Regions from separate parts of the Dickeya sp. CFBP 2040 genome, predicted to be linked through region 2. Evidence: predicted binding sites of a transcription regulator. Region 2 holds the regulator's gene; each other region holds the start of a gene.
The links. Region 2 encodes CRP, which controls carbon source genes, mostly activating them, when cyclic AMP is high. Its sites were predicted from a motif close to ATGTGANNNNNNTCACAT; they were not measured.

Region 1: cdd (cytidine deaminase) is a predicted target of CRP. The motif match lies at 2,734-2,751, and genes of this name have one in related genera.
Region 3: pth (aminoacyl-tRNA hydrolase) is a predicted target of CRP. The motif match lies at 1,890-1,907, and genes of this name have one in related genera.
Region 4: azuC (stress response protein AzuC) is a predicted target of CRP. The motif match lies at 2,054-2,071, and genes of this name have one in related genera.

Annotation. Positions count from the first base shown of each region.
Region 1 is NZ_JAAVXH010000020.1:73,382-78,423, reverse strand. It holds gene Dpoa2040_RS02530 (NAD-dependent malic enzyme) at 1-1,455, opposite strand, end outside; gene cdd (cytidine deaminase) at 1,732-2,619, opposite strand; gene Dpoa2040_RS02520 (PD-(D/E)XK nuclease family protein) at 2,808-4,130, opposite strand; gene Dpoa2040_RS02515 (CidB/LrgB family autolysis modulator) at 4,231-4,929, opposite strand; gene Dpoa2040_RS02510 (CidA/LrgA family protein) at 4,929-5,042, opposite strand, start outside.
Region 2 is NZ_JAAVXH010000096.1:21,099-26,140, reverse strand. It holds gene Dpoa2040_RS14705 (aminodeoxychorismate synthase component II) at 1-483, shown strand, start outside; gene Dpoa2040_RS14700 (aspartate aminotransferase family protein) at 617-1,840, shown strand; gene crp (cAMP-activated global transcriptional regulator CRP) at 1,938-2,570, opposite strand; gene Dpoa2040_RS14690 (OsmC family protein) at 2,897-3,304, shown strand; gene Dpoa2040_RS14685 (phosphoribulokinase) at 3,368-4,237, opposite strand; gene Dpoa2040_RS14680 (YheU family protein) at 4,387-4,623, opposite strand; gene Dpoa2040_RS14675 (hydrolase) at 4,620-5,042, opposite strand, start outside.
Region 3 is NZ_JAAVXH010000042.1:51,904-56,945, reverse strand. It holds gene ychF (redox-regulated ATPase YchF) at 1-1,057, opposite strand, end outside; gene pth (aminoacyl-tRNA hydrolase) at 1,188-1,775, opposite strand; gene ychH (stress-induced protein YchH) at 2,002-2,271, shown strand; gene prs (ribose-phosphate diphosphokinase) at 2,465-3,412, opposite strand; gene ispE (4-(cytidine 5'-diphospho)-2-C-methyl-D-erythritol kinase) at 3,542-4,414, opposite strand; gene lolB (lipoprotein insertase outer membrane protein LolB) at 4,418-5,038, opposite strand.
Region 4 is NZ_JAAVXH010000056.1:62,478-67,519, reverse strand. It holds gene Dpoa2040_RS07605 (ABC transporter substrate-binding protein) at 1-471, opposite strand, end outside; gene Dpoa2040_RS07600 (multidrug efflux MFS transporter) at 616-1,809, opposite strand; gene azuC (stress response protein AzuC) at 2,154-2,231, shown strand; gene Dpoa2040_RS07590 (hypothetical protein) at 2,493-3,116, shown strand; gene Dpoa2040_RS07585 (tartrate dehydrogenase) at 3,210-4,325, opposite strand; gene Dpoa2040_RS07580 (LysR family transcriptional regulator) at 4,446-5,042, shown strand, end outside.

The sequences.
Region 1 (5,042 bases), on a different contig from region 2:
GCTGTCAGTGATACGTTTCGCGCCACAGGCCAGCACACCCAAACCGATGCCTGGGAAAATGTAGGAGTTGTTGCACTGTGCAATCGGGTAGGTTTTGTCTTTGTACTGTACCGGAGCGAATGGGCTGCCGGTTGCCACCAGCGCAGCGCCATCAGTCCAACGAATGATATCTTCCGGGCGGGCTTCTACACGAGAAGTTGGGTTGGACAGCGGCATCACGATAGGACGGGCACAGTGGCTGTGCATTTCACGAATGATCTCTTCTGTGAACAGACCCGGCTGGCCAGATACGCCGATCAGGATGGTCGGTTTGGCATTGCGCATCACATCCATCAGCGAGATAGCGTCGCTGGCGGTATCCCACCTGGCGAGTTTGTCGCTTTTCTGCACCAGTTTGCTCTGGAAGTCGAGCAGATTCGGCAGTTTGTCGGTCAACAGACCAAAACGGTCTACCATGAATACACGGGCGCGAGCTTCTTCATCGCTCAGACCTTCGGACTTCATCTGGGCAATGATCTGCTCGGCGATGCCGCAACCGGCGGAACCGGCGCCAAGGAACGCCACGGTCTGGTCACGCAACTGGCTGCCAGCCGCGCGGCTGGCGGCGATCAGACTGCCCAGCGCTACGGCGGCGGTGCCCTGAATGTCATCGTTGAAGCTGCAGATTTCATCGCGGTAACGGTTCAGCAGCGGCATGGCGTTATTCTGAGCAAAATCTTCAAACTGCAGCAGTACGTTCGGCCAGCGGCGTTTCACCGCCTGAATGAATTCGTTGACGAACTCATAGTATTCATCGCCGCTAATACGTGGGTGACGCCAGCCCATATACAGCGGATCGTTGAGCAACTGAGCGTTGTTGGTGCCGACATCCAGCACGACCGGCAGGGTGTACGCCGGGCTGATGCCGCCGCAGGCGGTGTACAGCGACAGCTTACCGATAGGAATCCCCATACCGCCGATACCCTGGTCACCCAGACCGAGAATACGCTCGCCGTCTGTCACCACGATAACTTTTACATTTTGTTTAGTGGCGTTTTGCAGCATATCGTCGATATGCTCACGGTTGGGGTAGGAGATAAACAAGCCGCGGGCACGGCGGTAAATATCGGAGAAGTGTTCACAGGCAGCACCTACCGTCGGCGTATAAATGATTGGCATCATTTCGCTCAGGTGGTTGTCCAGCAGGCGATAAAACAGGGTTTCGTTGGTGTCCTGAATATTACGCAGGTACACATGTTTTTCTATGTCGTTCTTGAATGCCTGATACTGCCGCCAGGCACGTTCTGCCTGTTCTTCAATGGTTTCCACCGCTTCGGGTAGCAGGCCGTGCAGGTTGAACTGACCACGTTCTTCCTCGGTAAAGGCGCTGCCTTTATTCAGCAGGGGAAATTCGAGCAGGATAGGACCGGCATAAGGGATATAGAGAGGGCGTTTACTTTCGTATTCCAATTCCATGACTTTCGACTCTTTGGGTAACGGAGATAGGTTCGTAGAACCAGCGAGAAGCGATAGATTGCATTGATCTTAAAGTAACCAGAAAATATGTACAGGGATTGTTAGTTAAAATAATTACAGATGGCTTGCATATAAAAAATATGCGGAGGAAATCACATATTACCGCTTATTCAGCGAAAAAAAACGGTAATTTTCTGTCCTTTTTATTCACGTGGCGTGAATTGTCGGTCACGGTATTGGGCACGCCGCCATGCTAATGGCGGCGCAGGTCAGACGCTAGTGCGCCAGTTCGCGCTGTAAGTCGGCACAGCCAAGGGAAGCCAACAACGGCTGAGTCTGACTCCATTGACTCAGCGTCGCGTGGCTGGATTCCACCAGAACAGCGCGCTGAATGTCGGCGAATCTCTCGCCAGCCAGATTGACCAGATTTAACGCTGCCTGCATGGGCGGTAAACTGGGGTTAAATGCGGCGTTTTCCGCATAACGCCCGGTGTAGCGGCGGCCTTGCCGGGTTTCCAGCGCGATGCCGCTGAACGCCTTGCTATAGGGGGCGTGGCTGCGGTTTGCCGCTGCCAGCGCCAGTTGCAGCAGCGTGTCTTCTGTCGTCAGCGTTAATCCATTATCCATGTTATCCATTAGCAGAGTGTTGATTGCCAGATCGCGCGGGCCAAACGCATCCGGCAGGTAGTGGCCGAGCAGAGCGGGTGAGCGCCCCGGCAGGCAGATACGCAGTTCAGCCGCGCTATTGAGTTCGTTCATGAATTGACGACAGTGACCACAGGGCGTGTAGTTTACCGTCACCGCTCGCAGCGCAGGTTCGTCACGCAGCCAGGCATGACAGATTGCGCTTTGCTCGGCGTGGACAGTCTGTTGCAGCGGCAGGCCGTCAAACTCCATATTTGCGCCCCAGTAAAAGGCACCGCTGGTGCCTTGTGCTATCGCGCCAACGTGAAAACCAGACACCGGCGTGAGTGCACAAGCGGCAGCCAGCGGCAGCAAGGCAAAAGCCAATGCATCGGCGTCGAGCCGGCACTGGGCACAAATCTGGCTTACTTCGTCAGCGGTTAACATGGCGGCGAAATCGTCACGCACCAGTATTGGCGCCAGTGCGGTTTGCAGCGCTGAGGGCAGTTGCGTGAATGCGTCATGAAAGCGTGCTTGCATAGTGGTCTCTCTTTCCTGGTTCAAAGCGTGTTAACTCAAGTCTGCTTGGGCACACAACGATCATTTGTGATTATTATCACGTTCAAAATGAAATAAATGAAAAAGAAATCACAAATGCGAGATGTATCTCAAGTTTATCCGCACAAGCCTTGCTGGTATTACGGTAGCGGTTATACGCCGCCGTCCAGTCATGTCGTTTCATCATTTCTCTGTTGAATGATCGCATCTATTTTTTGTGCGAGTCTTTTTGCCTGCTCAACCACCTCCGCTGCGCTCAGTCCACATTGATGACTGAGTGTTTTCCAGTCATAAGCCCTGGATTTTCGTCCTGCGGGAAAGTATTGATAGATCAAGTCGGTGAATGCGGAATGCGAAGAGGAGGTAGCTTCGTTCAAATAGGCTTCTGCATAGAATACTCGCAGGCCGAAGCGATGACTGACGTGTTCGCTTTTTTCTCTGAAAATATTCACGTAGAGAGGCCAGTACGTTTCCGCGCTGATTGCCAGCATGGTGTCGGTGACAAAATTGAACCAGGTACGGCTGATTTGCAGATTGTTCGACCCGTCATCCCTCTGCAAATCTGGTAGGGCTTTCTTCATGTTAACCAGTACGCCAGCGATTCCGCGGGATTGGATCAACTTGTCGCAGAGCGGGCGATGTTGCTGCAGAAAGAGCAGCATTTCGGCATTTATGCCGGTAAAGTTGCTTGCTCGCCATTGGACAGGCGAGCAATTTCTCTGTTGGTAAAAGTATTCCACCAGCGGCGCATAGCGGATTGCCAGCGTAGCGGAAAGCTCGGAGATTTTTTGCTCGACCGGACTCTGCCAATCGGTCTGTTTCTGGCAGTACGATAACAGCAGTTGCACTGAGGCATGATGGTTTTCAGATTGCAGGCGGGCACGATACGCTGCCTTATTCAGCCACTGGTAATTCATAAATGCCCAGCGATTGGCTTGGCTGACAACGGCGTTTTCGGCTGACGGATTAAACCATTTGTCTATGGCGACGAACAGAAATTTATAGCCTTGAAAGCAGCCGTTGCGCGCCAGCGCGTTTTTCACCGCAGCCTGATAGTCATCAAGCTGGGTGACGTCTGGGGTTGAGCCAGCTTTATTTTCTATCGTGACAATAAATTTATTTTGCGGGTCGATCAAAAACAGATCAAGACGGCGGCGACTCTCGTGAACATCGACAATGCTGAACTCCCGACAGACAAAGAGCGAACCAAAACTGGTCTGATGAATTAAACCGGGGGTCCAGGTGTGGAAGAATTTTTTATTATCGTATTTATGTTCTGTGCTGGCGTAATAGGCAGCGGTCAGAAAATCTTTAATTATCGCATCTCGCTGGCCGTGGCCTTCATTCGGATTCAGGCACCACGCCAACATATGAGAGTGCTGATTTTCCTTTAACGTAATGACATCAAGGATGTCGTCTGATGTCTTGAGCAGCTCCTGTAACTTGATGAAATGTTTATCTTCAAGAAAGGTATAAAATGCATGTTCGTCCATGTGGCAGTCTTAATGTTTTCTTATCATGTGTAGGGAAGCAGGCCGAGCGGCATTTCGAGGCGCCAGCCTGCTATCTGGATGACATCAGGGTATCTGACGACTATGCACCCATCAGACGCACGATCACCGGAAACAGAAACGGCGCGATCAACGACGTGATGATGCCGCAGATAACCAGTGCCAGCGAACTGAAGGCACCTTCCTGAAAATCGACTTCCGCACAGCGGGCGGTGCCCAGTGCGTGAGAGGCCGTGCCCATTGCCAACCCGCGGGCGGATTTGGCATGGATTTTCAGCCGGTTGAACAGGGCGTGGCCCAGCACTGCGCCGATAATACCAACAAAAATTACACACATGGCGCTGATAGCAGGAATACCTCCGATGGCGCTGGCGACCGCCATGGCGATTGGCGTGGTCACCGATTTTGGCAGCACCGACGCGGCGATTTCACGTGAAGCGCCCAGCCACAGGGCGATGACGGTGCCGGAAATGATGGCGGTGAGGCTACCAATAAAGCAGACGCTGATGATGGATTTCCAGCGTGCGCGAATTTGATGCATCTGCTCGTACAGCGGAAATGCCAGCGCCACCACCGCCGGTTGCAGCAGGCTGTTAAGGATAGAACTGCCGCTGAAATAATGGTCGTAGGGAATATCCAGCACCAGCAGCAGCGGGATGATCACCAGCATTGATACCAGCAATGGGTTCAGCAACGGCATTTTTAGCGTCATCGCCACGTTGCGGGCGCCAAAGAACACTACCAGCGTTAGCGGTAGCGACCACCACAGATAACTCAGCATCATTTCTCTTCCTTCGTGTCTGCGCTGTTTTGGCGGAGCAACTGTTGGTCACGGTGCATTATCTGGGTGGTGTAACCGACGACGATCATCACCACAAAGGTACTGATAAGACA
Region 2 (5,042 bases):
GATACGCTGACGCTGGCGGACATCGAGCGGTTATCGCCGCAGCGGCTGGTGATTTCCCCCGGCCCTTGTACGCCGGACGACGCCGGGATTTCGCTGGCGGCCATCCGCCATTTTGCCGGTCAACTGCCGATTCTGGGCGTGTGTCTGGGACATCAGGCGTTGGGGCAGGCGTTTGGCGCACGGGTGGTGCGCGCCCGTCAGGTGATGCACGGCAAAACCTCGCCGGTGCGGCATACCGGTTGCGGTGTGTTCGCCGGGCTGGCAGACCCGCTGACCGTCACCCGCTATCACTCGCTGATTCTGGAAAAGAATACGCTACCCGATTGTTTTGAGGTGACCGCCTGGACCGGAACCGACGAGGTGGTCGATGAGATAATGGGGGTGCGTCATCGCACATTGCCGCTGGAAGGCGTACAGTTCCACCCGGAGAGCATTCTCAGCCAGCAGGGGCATCAACTGCTGAAAAATTTCCTTTATTTATAATCAGATAGCGGACTCAAATCTGGGCATATCAGATTAACGATTGCCTATTTTTGATTTTTTATGCATATTTATTGATTATATTTTCACTTAAGATCTTCACTCCACACTACGGGATATGACAACGGGGCAGCAAATGGCGACAGAGAAAGCAGCAGTAACACGGGATACTTACGATAAGGTAATTCTTCCGGTTTATGCACCCGCGCAGTTTGTGCCGGTAAAAGGCAAAGGGAGCCGTGTCTGGGATCAGCAGGGCAAAGAATATATCGATTTTTCCGGCGGCATCGCGGTAACGGCGCTGGGGCATTGCCATCCGGCACTGGTGGCGGCGTTGAAAGAACAGGGTGAAACCCTGTGGCACACCAGCAACGTATTCACCAACGAGCCAGCGCTGCGTCTGGCTACCAAACTGATCAATGCCACCTTTGCCGACCGCGTATTTTTCGCCAACTCCGGCGCGGAAGCTAATGAAGCGGCGTTCAAACTGGCACGGCATTACGCCATTACCCGCCATAGCCCGTACAAAACCAAAATCATTTCGTTTTACCAATCGTTTCATGGCCGTACGCTGTTTACCGTATCTGTCGGCGGTCAGCCGAAATACGCCGATGGCTTCGGCCCGAAACCGGCGGATATCGTGCATGTGCCGTTCAACGATCTGGATGCGGTAAAAGCGGTGATGGACGATCACACCTGCGCAGTGGTGCTGGAGCCGATTCAGGGCGAAGGCGGCATCACGCCAGCTACGCCAGCTTTCCTCAACGGTGTGCGCGAACTGTGCGACCAGTATCAGGCGCTGCTGGTGTTTGATGAAGTGCAGTGTGGTATGGGCCGCAGCGGTAAACTGTTCTCTTATATGCATTACGGCATCACGCCAGACATTTTGACCACCGCTAAAGCGCTGGGCGGCGGTTTCCCGATTAGCGCGATGCTGACCACGGAAGAGATTGCATCAGTGATGGCGGTCGGTACGCATGGCACGACTTACGGTGGCAATCCGCTGGCCTGTGCGGTGGCGGAAGCGGCGCTGGATGTGATCAATACGCCGGAAGTGCTGTCCGGCGTGATGGATCGCCACGCGCGCTTTGTGTCCGCGCTGGAGCAGATCAACACACAGTACGATATTTTCGATGAAATCCGCGGCATGGGGCTGTTACTGGGCGCACAACTGAAACCGGTCTGGCATGGCCGCGCCCGTGACTTCCTGGCGGCATCGGCGGAACTGGGGTTGATGATTCTGGTGGCGGGGCCGGACGTCATCCGTTTTGTGCCGTCGCTGGTGATTACCCCGGAAGAGATCGATCAGGGAATGGCGCTGTTTGCAAAAGCGGTAGCGCAGGTGGTGAAGGGCGCGTAATCGCTGTTGCCTTCGACTGAAACGACTGAACCGACTGAAACGAAAAGAGCGTGCCATGGCACGCTCTTTTCAATCCAACAATCCAACTGATGATAAATCAGCGAGTGCCGTACACGACGATGGTTTTACCGTGTGCGGAGATCAAGTTCTGATCTTCCAGCATCTTCAGGATACGACCCACCGTTTCGCGGGAACAGCCAACAATTTGGCCGATTTCCTGACGGGTGATCTTGATCTGCATACCATCCGGGTGAGTCATGGCGTCCGGCTGTTTAGCCAAATTGAGCAGAGTTTGTGCGATACGACCGGTTACGTCGAGGAACGCCAGATTGCCGACTTTCTGCGAAGTCACCTGCAAGCGCCGCGCCATCTGCGAGGACAACCGCATCAGAATATCCGGGTTGACCTGAATGAGCTGGCGGAATTTTTTATAAGAAATCTCAGCGACTTCGCAGGCTGTTTTTGCCCGAACCCACGCACTGCGTTCCTGTCCGTCTTCGAATAAGCCAAGTTCTCCAATAAAATCGCCTTGATTCAGATAAGACAGAATCATTTCCTTGCCTTCTTCATCCTTGATCAGCACGGCAACCGAGCCTTTCACGATGTAGTAAAGCGTCTCTGCTTTTTCACCCTGATGAATCAGGGTGCTCTTCGATGGGTACTTGTGAATGTGGCAATGAGAAAGGAACCATTCGAGAGTCGGGTCTGTTTGCGGTTTGCCGAGAACCATTCGCTGTTATCCTCTGTTGTTAATTCACTGCGCAAATCACAGGGCTCAGAGTTCCCTGTACGGCGTGATAACATAGTTATAATTCAATTCCGTCCTGGCGGAATGACGTCAGGAAATATACTGAGGCTGTCTATCAGATGACGCCAGCAAGCCGGTGGCAGGTCAGGCAGAGACGCAATACACATCGGCTTACGCTTTTGTTTGTAACACAGGTTGAGAGTAGTGTCTCGTGTTGTCTCGCTTCAGCATGATTAAGCTCTGATTATCAGGCTTTTTTATACATAAGCGGTGTAAAATTTCAAAAATAATTGATTGAGGACAAAATTATGCAGGCTCGGGTGAAATGGGTTGAAGGGTTAACGTTTCTTGGCGAGTCCGCTTCCGGGCATCAACTGCTGATGGATGGCAACGCTGGTGATAAAGCGCCCAGTCCGATGGAAATGGTGCTGATGGCAGCAGGTGGATGTAGCGCCATTGATGTGGTGTCTATTCTGCAAAAAGGTCGTCATGATGTGGCAGACTGCGAGGTTCGCCTGACCTCGGAACGTCGTGAAGAAGCGCCGCGCCTGTTCACTGCCATCAATCTGCACTTTATCGTTACCGGCAAAGGATTGAACGATAAGGTTGTCGAACGTGCGGTGTCGTTGTCGGCTGAAAAATACTGCTCTGTGGCGCTGATGTTGGAAAAAGCGGTTAAGGTAACCCACAGTCATGAAGTGATCGCGCTTGATTAACGGGCCGGCACGCGGCGGCGAGTCTTTCACTTAACCGCCGCACCGCTTAATCCGTCGCATCGCTTAATCAATGTGATTGCCTTCCATTAGCCGCTGCACCAGTGGCGTCATGATAAGCTCCATCGCCAGCCCCATTTTACCGCCCGGCACCACCAGCGTATTGATGTGAGAAATGAACGAGCCCTGCAACATCGCCAGCAGGTAGGGGTAGTCAATATGGTCCAGGCCCTGAAAGTGGATCACCACAAAACTTTCGTCCATCGACGGAATGGCTTTGGCGGCAAACGGGTTAGAGGTATCTACCGTTGGCACGCGCTGGAAGTTGATGTGGGTACGAGAAAACTGTGGGGTGATATGGGTGATGTAATCTTCCATCGACCGCACAACGGAATCCATGACCGCTTCGCGGGAGTGGCCGCGTTCGTTGATATCACGCACCAGCTTCTGAATCCACTCCAGGTTGACTATCGGCACCACGCCGACCAGCAGATCAACGTGCTGCGCCACATTATGCTGAGCAGTCACCACGCCGCCATGTAGCCCCTCGTAGAACAACAGGTCGGTCGGCTCTGGTATTGGTTCCCAAGGGGTAAAGGTGCCTGGGACCTGATTGTAGGGAATGGCTTCGTCGTAAGTGTGCAGGTATTTGCGGGTCTGCCCGGTGCCACTACGACCGTATTCGATAAAGGTGTTTTCCAGTTGGCAGAAGTCATTGGCTTCCGGCCCAAAATAACTGATGTGACGCCCCAGGTCCCGTGCCTTGCGGATCGCCATATCCATTTCCGGTCGGGTATAGCGGTGATAACTGTCGCCATCCACCAGCGCGGCGCGAAGATTCAATTGCTGGAAGATTTTACGAAACGCCAGACTGGTAGTTGTGGTCCCTGCACCGCTGGAGCCGGTGACCGCGATAATCGGATGTTGGTGCGACATGGTGTGTAACCTCCGGTGAATTGGTGTGTAACTTCCGGTGAATGGGACAATCTCCGGCGACGGATGCCAACTCTGGTCAGAGATATTTGATCATTGTTAGCATGTTTATACCGCAGTGACACGCCAATTTACGTTTTCAAACGATTGATTCAGGGGTGATATCGTTCACCGCCGCTGAGCTGACGGCGGGGCATGATATTGACGGTTTCATGCAATTCCGACCACACCAGCACCACCTCGCCTTGCTCCAGTTGCTGGCGTACCTCCGCCACTTTGTCTTCCAGCGTGCATTCCTGCTCGCCATAGTCGGTGCCTTCACGCAAGATGAACGATTCAATCAGATTTTGCAGTGTTTCCGCTGCCAGTTCTTGCCAGGGAATGATCATCGTTTTAGCTCCCGGTTTTTTTCCAGATAGGTGCTCAGCCAGTCAGGAACGCACTGTTCAAGCCAGAGGTGTGGTTTGCGCCAGGTGCCGCCGACGAAACCGACATGGCCGCCGTGTTCCGTCAGGTAATAATGAATATTGTCCGGCAACTGCGAGATGTCCGGTATCGCCTCCGGTGTCATAAAGGGGTCGTCTTTGGCGTGAACCACCAGCAATGGCCGGCGAATCTCCGCCAGCTTCGGTAATGCGCTACTGCGCCGGTAATAATCCGTTGCATCGGCAAAACCGTGCAGTTTTGAGGTGATAAGTTCATCAAACTCCCGCAGTCGATGTACCTGACGTAACCGTTCGGCGGAGATTGGCAGGCTGTCAGGGTAGATCGCCAGCTTGCGTAACGCGCTGCGGCGTAGACAGTTAAG
Region 3 (5,042 bases), on a different contig from region 2:
CTTTAACGATATATTCTTTCCCTTCTGAACGCATTTTTCCGGCTTCTTTGGCACCTTGTTCACCTTTGTAAGTGATGAAGTCATCAAAAGCGATGGTCTGGGCGCGGATAAAACCTTTTTCGAAGTCGGTGTGAATTTTACCAGCGGCTTGCGGGGCGGTAGCACCGACCGGGATGGTCCAGGCACGGACTTCTTTCACACCGGCAGTGAAGTAGGTCTGCAGGTTCAGCAGTTTATAGCCTGCACGAATTACGCGGTTCAACCCCGGTTCTTTCAGACCCAACTCAGCCATGAATTCGTCGCGCTCGGCGTCGTCCAGCTCGGCGATGTCCGATTCAACGGCGGCACACACGGCGACCACCACGGAACCTTCTTTATCCGCAATTTCACGCACCTGATCCAGATAAGGGTTGTTTTCAAAGCCATCTTCATTGACGTTGGCGATGTACATGGTCGGTTTCAGCGTCAGGAAGCTGAGATAACGGATAGCGGCTTTTTCTTCCGTGCTCAGGTCCAGTGAACGCAACATGCCGGCGTTTTCCAACTGTGGCAGGCATTTCTCCAGTGCCGCCAGTTCGATTTTCGCGTCTTTATCGCCGCCTTTGGCTTTCTTCTGCACTCGCTGAATGGCGCGTTCGCAGGTTTCCAGATCCGCCAACGCCAGTTCGGTGTTGATGACGTCGATATCTTCCGCCGGATTCACTTTACCAGCAACATGGATGATATTTTCATTTTCAAAGCAACGTACCACGTGGCCGATGGCTTCGGTTTCACGGATGTTGGTCAGGAACTGGTTGCCCAAACCTTCGCCTTTGGACGCACCTTTTACCAGACCGGCGATATCCACAAATTCCATGGTGGTGGGGACGGTACGCTGTGGTTTGACGATCTCGGCCAACTGGTCGAGACGTGGGTCCGGCATCGGCACGACGCCGGTGTTGGGTTCGATAGTACAAAACGGAAAGTTGGCCGCTTCGATACCGGCTTTGGTCAGCGCGTTGAACAGAGTGGATTTACCCACGTTAGGCAGCCCAACGATACCGCATTTGAATCCCATGTTTATGTCACCTTAAAAATCACTAATTATCAGGCTTTAGATTGGAAAAAGCCTGTCAGAATGGAAAAAGTCAGTCTTAATGCCAATTATACACATAATGCGGCATGAACTCGATCCGCCCGATCACTCACTATGACGCTTTGAAGGCGTGCAGGCGGTTCATAGCTTTGATCATGTCTTCCTTCATCAGGATATCGGTACAGCGCAATGATTCATCAATGGCTTGGTCGATCAGCGCCTGTTCGCTGGTGGGCGGCTTGCCCAGCACAAATCCCACCACTTTGTTTTTATCGCCCGGATGGCCGATGCCGATGCGCAAACGGTGAAAATTGGGGTTGTTACCGAGTTTGCTGACGATATCCTTCAGCCCATTGTGGCCGCCGTGACCGCCGCCGAGCTTCAGTTTGGCAACGCCGGGCAGCAGGTCCAGTTCGTCATGCGCTACCAGAATTTCATCTGGCTGGATGCGGTAGAAGGTCGCCATCGCTGCTACCGCTTTGCCGCTCAGATTCATAAACGTGGTGGGTACCAGCAGGCGCACATCTTTACCTGCCAGCGTCAGGCGTGCGGTATAGCCAAAAAATTTGCTCTCTTCTTTCAGCGGCTGCCGATAAGCTTCCGCCAGGCGGTCAACGTACCAGGCACCGGCGTTATGGCGGGTAGCGGCGTACTCGGCGCCGGGGTTCGCCAGACCTACAATCAGTTTGATACCACTCATAATTTGATACGACTCACGCGATACATTTCCGGGGGTGAGGTGCTGAAGACAACGCAACCCGTCAGGATAATTGACAAAGTCGCTAGTGTAACGCAGGGCCAGTTGATCACCAACATGTGATCCTGCCCGCAATCCAATGGTACGGAGGCTGTTTATACTATTAATAGATCAGGAAATATGCAGCTATATTCTGATTATTTCCACTGGATATTTCTGGAGGTGAAATATGAAACGTAGAAATGCTGTGATGGTGGGCAACGCATTTATGGGATTAGGTCTGTTGCTTATGATTTCCGGAATAGCGTATTCGATTGCTAATCAGCTGCCTGAATTACATTTGCCGGGTTCGCTCTATTTCGTGGAACTGCTGGCTATTTTTGCCGGTGCTATTTTGTGGCTGGCAGGCGCACGTATTAGCGGACGGGAAACTGTGACGGACCGTTATTGGTGGCTTAAACACTTTGATAAGCGTTGTCGCCGCGAACGGCATCCTTGAGTAATGGTGATATCAAGCCAGCACCAGCCGGTGACATCTCGGCAATGCGTTTTATTCATTGATAGGTTTATTTTGCTAACCTGTAGTGGTTGGAAACGGAAATAAATAATACGCGTTGTAATATTCCGGTTTCATTAAAAACGCCATCGAATAATGATTATCCGATGGCGTAATAGCACGGCTGAAATATCGATTAGTGCTCGAACATCGCAGAAATAGATTCTTCGTTGCTGATACGGCGGATAGCTTCTGCCAGCATACCTGATAAGGTCAGCGTGCGTACATTTGGCAGTGCCTTGATATTTTCCGACAGCGGAATGGTATCGCAGACAATCACTTCATCAATGACAGAGTTCTTGATGTTATCGCACGCGTTGCCGGAGAAAATCGGATGAGTGGCGTAAGCGAAAACACGTTTAGCGCCGCGCTCTTTCAGCGCTTCCGCCGCTTTGCACAGTGTGCCGCCGGTGTCGATCATGTCATCGACCAGTACGCAGTCACGGCCAGCAACGTCACCAATGATGTGCATCACCTGAGAGACATTGGCGCGTGGGCGACGTTTGTCGATGATGGCCATGTCAGTGTCGTTGAGCAATTTGGCGATAGCACGTGCACGAACCACGCCGCCGATATCCGGAGAAACCACAATTGGGTTGTCCAGGTTCTGCTGCAGCATGTCTTCCAGTAAGATTGGGCTGCCGAACACGTTGTCTACCGGCACATCAAAGAACCCCTGAATCTGCTCGGCATGAAGATCCACCGTCAGTACACGGTCAACACCGACGCTGGAAAGAAAATCAGCTACAACTTTGGCGGTAATCGGCACGCGCGCGGAGCGCACACGGCGATCCTGACGGGCATAACCGAAATAAGGGATGACTGCGGTAATACGTCCTGCGGAAGCGCGGCGCAGGGCATCAACCATAACGACCAGTTCCATCAGGTTGTCGTTGGTGGGAGCACAGGTCGATTGGATGATGAAAATATCACCACCGCGTACATTTTCGTTGATTTGTACGCTGACTTCGCCGTCGCTAAAACGACCAACAGCAGCGTCGCCCAGACTGGTGTACAAACGGTTGGCAATACGTTGTGCTAGTTCCGGCGTGGCGTTACCAGCAAAAAGCTTCATATCAGGCACGAGAAGAACCTCAAGCTTGCGTCCAGAGAAATATTCCGCCTGCGGAAGGCCGTGTGTCGTACCGCAAGCAGGATATACATACGGGTGTATGGAAAAGATCGTTAGAGCACCACGGTCGGCGGTGGTGTTTTAGCAACCCTTGAATTGCCCGGAAATCCGCTGTTGCAACGGAGAAACGTTCACTCCACGTGCAACAAAGCCATTTAATCCTTCCGGGGCCCGGTCTAGCACCTGACGAGCGGCAGACTCGGTGTCGAATTCAGCAAACACGCAAGCGCCCGTGCCAGTCAGGCGTGACGGTGCGTATTCTAGCAGCCATAAAAGTCGCTCTTCAACCTCACGAAAACGTTTTCTTGCAACGGCTTCACAATCGTTGCTGAAAGTTTGTGTCAGTAATTGCGATAGTGGTCGCACTGGCGTATTTCGTGTCAAATCCGGATCGGCAAAGATGAGTGGGGTTGGAATGCTGACGCCGGGGTGGACCACCAGATACCATTTTTCCGGCGGTGAGACGGGGGTAAGCTGCTCTCCCACGCCTTCGGCGAACGCGGCATGTCCATGCACAAATACCGGGACATCCGCCCCCAGTTTCAGGCCCAGCGCGGCCAGTGTATCGACCGGTATCCGGCTGTGCCACAACTGATTGAGCGCCACCAATACGGTAGCTGCGTTAGATGAGCCGCCGCCCAGACCGCCGCCCATCGGCAGGCGTTTATCAACGGCGATGTCAGCGCCGGCAAACGGCAGGCCGGCGTGCTGGCACCAGTCCTGCAACAGTCGTGCGGCGCGGATCACCAGATTCTGTTCATCGGGGACGCCAGGCAGCGGCGTCAGCAGCACGATTTGTTTATCCTGGCGCGGCGTGATGGTCAGGGTGTCGCCGTAATCCAGAAACTGAAACAACGTTTGCAGATTATGATAACCGTCAGCCCGACGGCCAGTGATGTACAAAAACAGATTCAGTTTGGCCGGGGAGGGCCAGTCGTTGCAGGTGATCGACATGATTTATTGCGTTGTCCAGTTGTCCATTTTCAGTTTGATGCGCTGTTCGCCCTGAGTCAGCTCCAGACTTTGCGGCAACGGCAGCAGGTCATTGGTATAGGACTGATAGGTGACGCTCCAGTGCTGGTCGCCTTGCTGATAGTTCACGTTGCGCAGTCGGGCGTGTTCATCCAGTGTGAAATCTTGTGCGTTGCCCGGCAGGCCGAGCATCCACTGACGCAGGTTATCAAGCGGAATCGCCATGCCGGTTAACTGCTGAACCATGTATTGCGCATCTTTACCCACATAACGCTTACCCTGGCCGTCGGTAATTTGAACGCTGTTCGCGCTGGCCTGTAGTTCCAGTTCGGTACTGCCTAGTGGGCTGGTCAGCAGCAGACGGTAACGCTGCGGCGAAAATTGCTGCCAGAAGAACCGGGCGTACAATTTTTTCCTATCGGAAAGATAGGCGAATGAGCCGCGGGTTTGATACTGGGTCAAATTTTGTACTTTTTGCTCGTGCTCGCGCCACTCTGGGGAGGTGGGTTTTTTGCCTGTCAGTGTAGACGGCGTCAGGGTACAGGCTGTCAGTAACACACTCGCCAAAGGCAGTAACCGTAAGGCGCGGGCGGGTTTATTGGGCATGTTG
Region 4 (5,042 bases), on a different contig from region 2:
CATCGCCACGTTGCCGACTACCGGCAGGCTGTACGCCGAGCCGCTGTTTTCCGGCACGCGCGAGACATTCAGTACCGCAGGAATGAAGTCGCTGCTTTGCAGGCTTTCCGGCAGTGGTTGCAGCCAGCCGTTACCGGCGAATTCCGGACTCCAGCTGTCGTCCATCAACATCAGGTCGTAGGATGAGGCGTTTTCCCGCAGGGAAATCACCAGTTTTTCATACAGGTTGGCGTAGGGCAGTTTCAGCAGTTCGATCTGCTTGCCAGGGTGCTGTTGCTGGAAACGGGCCAGCGTGCTGTCGAGTGCTTTGCCGTAAACGTCATCGCGTCCGGCGATGACCAGGTCGGCAGCCTGCGATGCCATGCTGCAGGCCAGACCGGCGGCGAGCAGCAGGCGGGAAAAGGAGTGTTTGCTGTGTGAACCAGTGGTGTTGCCAGATGTATTTTTGCCAAACATATTTTTGCCAAACATAGTGAGCGCCTTTTGTCAGGAGTGCATACGTTTGCACAGGCGTTATCTTTGGCGATGAGAATGACAGAAACATGAAAGCCGTATGAATAATCTGAGATGCGGTGATGAAAACGGGAAGCCGAAGCCCGGCTTCCCGGAAAACGGTCAGGCTTTTTTCGGCAGACGAGCGAAACTTACCATCAACTGGATGCCGTTAATCACGACCAGCATTGCAGTCACCATAAACACCCAGCGGTAACCCAGCGTGGCGGAAACGGTAGAGCCGAGCAGCGGCCCTACCACGTTGCCAAGATACATACAGGATTGGTTATAACCGAAAATGCGCCCGGTGACCTGCTGGCTGCTGTATTTCACCAGCAGCGCCTGTACGGCAGGCATCAGCGCGCCATCGGCGAACCCCAGCGCGAAGCGCAACAGACCGAGCTGGACCGAGCTTTGCACCGCCGACATCAGGAAAAACAGCAGTGCGCACAAAAACAGCGCCACGATCAACACCCGTTGAGAGCCAATGCGGTCCCCTAAGCGGCCAAGACGAGGGGCTGATAACAGCGCAGACACCCCCGGCACGGCGGCGATAACGCCGCTGATAAAGGCGATGTTATCCGTGCTGGGAGTGAGGTCACGGATAAACAGCGTCAGGATTGGGCTGATGGAACCGTTCGCCATCTGAATCATCATCGTGGTGAAGCACAGGCTGATAATCAGTAGCGGATAAGGCAGCGAGGCGAATACCGCCCGGCCACTGAGCTGTGTTTTTTTACTGACGGTAATCGCGTTTTCGCGGATGGCGAACAGCGTAATCAGAAAGCAGATAAACAGCATGGCGGAGGTAACGAAAAACACCATGCGCAGGCCGATGGTATCGGCCATGAAACCACCGAGTAATGGGCCAATCAGCACGCCTGCCACCTGCCCGGTGGATAGCGTGCCTAGCGCCCAGCCGCTGCGATTGCGCGGCACCTGCGAGGCAATCAGCGCCATGGCGTTAGGAATGTAACCGGAGGTCAGCCCCATCAGTGCACGCAGCATGAACAGTTGCCAGACATTGGTCGCCATGCCTTGTAGCCCCATGATCAGCGACATGCCGAGCGCAGCGCGCAGCAGCATCAGCTTGCGGCCTTTGCGATCAGCCAGACTGCCCCATATCGGCGCAACAATGGCTGAAACCAAAAATGCCGAACTGAACACCAGTCCTGACCATAAATTAAGGGCTGTGTGATCGCTGACGCCGAGATGTTCGATATAGAGCGGCAGGAACGGCAATATCTGACTCATGGCCATGCCGGTAAAAAAGCATCCCAGCCAGGCGGAGAAAAGGTTGAGTTTCCAGGTTTCCATAGGGCAGGTTTTACATCGTCAGTGAAAGGGTGGGGCGCCCCCCGCGGCAGTGCCGCACTGAATGACGCGGCATGACTAGTATGGCGGCTTTTGTCTTAGCCGGGAAATAATTTTATAGATCAAAGAATAATCCAAACCCGGTTATTCATATGCTTTTGGTTGCAACGACGCTGCACAGGATTAACCGGTTGACCAGGTTGCATTGCGGGGTAAATCGGGAAGGTCAGAGTATCATATGATGTTTTTGTGATTTGAATCACAAAAACATTGCGCTGACATTCAACAAAACGTACAATCTTTTACCAGAAAGTTCACAAATTCTCTCGTCAACCAAGGTGATCAACATGCGTAATTTACTGAAAAAACTTCTGGTCGCTTATATCAATGCCTATAAAGACATCCCGCTGGGTGGTATGCATTAATTGCTCTGAGCAGATCAGAATTAAACAGAAGGCCGCTATGACAGCGGCCTTCTTGTTTTCGTTGGGTATGAACATATTCATCTTATGTATATGCTCCTGGGTTATTGCGTTATGGTCGGACGCAGCGTTAACACGCGCGTTTTGCTACTCTCGCTTAAATGGCTAATAGATAGGCATGATGTTTGATATTATCAATCCCAACAACTACAACAGGCTATGCTTACAATGTCACCAGTTCTCAACGATAGCGGGAGTTTTGATATGGCGATTATTCCTATGTCATATAGCCCTGCCACTATGGCGCGGGAATACCGGAAAATTGGCGAAACGAGTGTAAACGGTCGAGCTGTGGATATTTATATTCACAATGATCAACACCATGCCGTTGCCATATATGGCGAACCCGATGACGTTGCTGGTGATTTACGGCATGTTGTGGTAGCAAAGATTGACCTGAAATCCCGTAACAGCGACGATGAAACCGAAACCATTCTGGCTGTCATCGGTTATTACGAGAATCTGCAGCCGATGAATGCGCATTCTGCGCAGGTTGAAGGCGTGATTGTCACCAAGCGCGAACGAAATGCCAATGTCGCCAGTGCTATGTATAAAGCACTCATTAATGACGGTATTGTGCTGGTAAGTGATAACCTTCAATTCCCTGGCGGGAAGGCATTGTGGGCGCGTATGGCACGTAAAGAGATTGGCATTGATGTGTTTGTGTTTGACTCAGAACGGCGTGCTTTCTGGCCGTATGATGGTGAACGTGTCCGATACGATGGACACAGTATCCCGGAGAGCGACATCTGGAGCCTTGCGCCGAATGAATCACGAAAAGGGGTCGTACTGGTGGCTGAACGCAAACGAGACAAATCAGCAGCCTGATGTAACTTCAACCTACGTAAACGTGCAATATTTACCTTGTGATAGTCTGAAGGCCGCTATGACAGCGGCCTTTTCATGTTTTTCGGTTTTGATTCACCTTGCTTTTACTTCATTTTGATGTGGTGAGCGGCTCAATGCCTGTGCAATCGCCTTACCCAGCGCCGCCGTGCTGCCGCTGCCGCCAAGGTCTCGTGTTAACGGTGCATTTTCCGGCCCTTGTTCCAGCACACGTTCAATTGCACTGAGTACCGCCGCGCTGGCGTCGTAATGACCCAGGTGTTCCAGCATCATCGCCCCGCACCAGATTTGACCGATAGGGTTGGCGATGCCTTTGCCGGCGATATCTGGCGCTGAGCCGTGTACCGGCTCAAACAGGCTGGGGAACGTGCGGTCCGGATTGATGTTGGCCGACGGCGCAATGCCGATGGTGCCGGTACAAGCTGGGCCAAGGTCGGACAAAATATCGCCGAACAGGTTGCTGGCGACCACCACGTCGAACCAGTCCGGGTGCAGCACGAAGTTGGCGGTAAGAATATCAATGTGGTATTTGTCCACCTTCAATTCCGGATAGTGGGTACCCATTTCGGCGACGCGGCTGTCCCAGTAAGGCATGGTGATGGCGATGCCGTTGGATTTTGTGGCTGAGGTCAGGTGTTTTTTCGGGCGTCGCATCGCCAGTTCATAGGCGAATTTGAGGATGCGATCGACGCCGACACGGGTCATCACCGTTTCCTGAATCACCACTTCGCGTTCGGTGCCGGCGAACATCTTACCGCCGACGCTGGAATACTCGCCTTCGGTATTTTCACGCACGATGTAAAAGTCGATATCACCGGGTTGGCGGCCAGCCAGCGGTGCTTTCACACCCGGCATCAGGCGGCAGGGGCGCAGATTGACGTACTGGTCGAATTCACGGCGAAATAACAGCAGCGACTGCCACAGCGACACATGATCCGGCACCACTTCCGGCCAGCCCACTGCACCGAAGTAGATGGCATCGAAGCCTTTGAGCAGCGCAAACCAGTTATCCGGCATCATTTTGCCGTGCTGGAGGTAGTAATCGGCGCTGGCGAAATCAAACCATTCCCACTCCAGCTTGAGATTAAACAGCTCGGCAGTACGGCTCAGTACCCGTACCCCTTCTGGCATCACTTCCTTGCCGATGCCATCGCCGGGAATAACGGCGATACGGTAATGTGGTTGAGACATGACAACTCCTGAACGTTTTTTTGAACGATTGCACTCGGATAACAGAGAGTGTATTTACTCTATTTGGTGTAAACAATTTCGCTTCCGGTAAAGGCATTGTTGAATAAAAGAGAAGAATAAATGCGTTCAATCGATGATTTGTTGTTCTTCAGCCGCATCGCCGCGCTCGGTAGCCTGACGGCGGTGGCGCGTGAAAGTGGTCTGTCGCTGCCGGCTGTCAGTAAGCGTTTGACGCAACTGGATCAACGGCTGGGGGTGCAACTGATCAGGCGTACTACCCGACGGCTGGATTTGACGCCGGAAGGGCAGTTATACGCTGACGGTGCGTTGCCGATTTTGCATGAAATAGAGGAACTGGAAAGTCAGGTGCGCCGTAACCAACTGACGCTGCGCGGACGGTTGACCGTGAATGCATCGTTCGGTTTCGGGCGCCGGCATATCGCGCCGCTGATTTCCGAATTTGCCCGCCTGCACCCGGAACTGGAAGTGCAGTTGCAGCTCACCAGCCAGCCACTCAATATGCTGGATGCCGGTGTCGATATTGATATTCGCTTCGGTGCACCGCCAGACTCCCGATTGGTCGCACATCGGTTAATGGCAAACCCGCGAGTACTGTGTGCCTCACCCGTGTATCTGGCACGTTGTGGTACACCAAAGACAGTGGCTGACCTTGCCGACCACAATTGTCTGGTGTTGCGTCAGTATGAGAGCGATTAC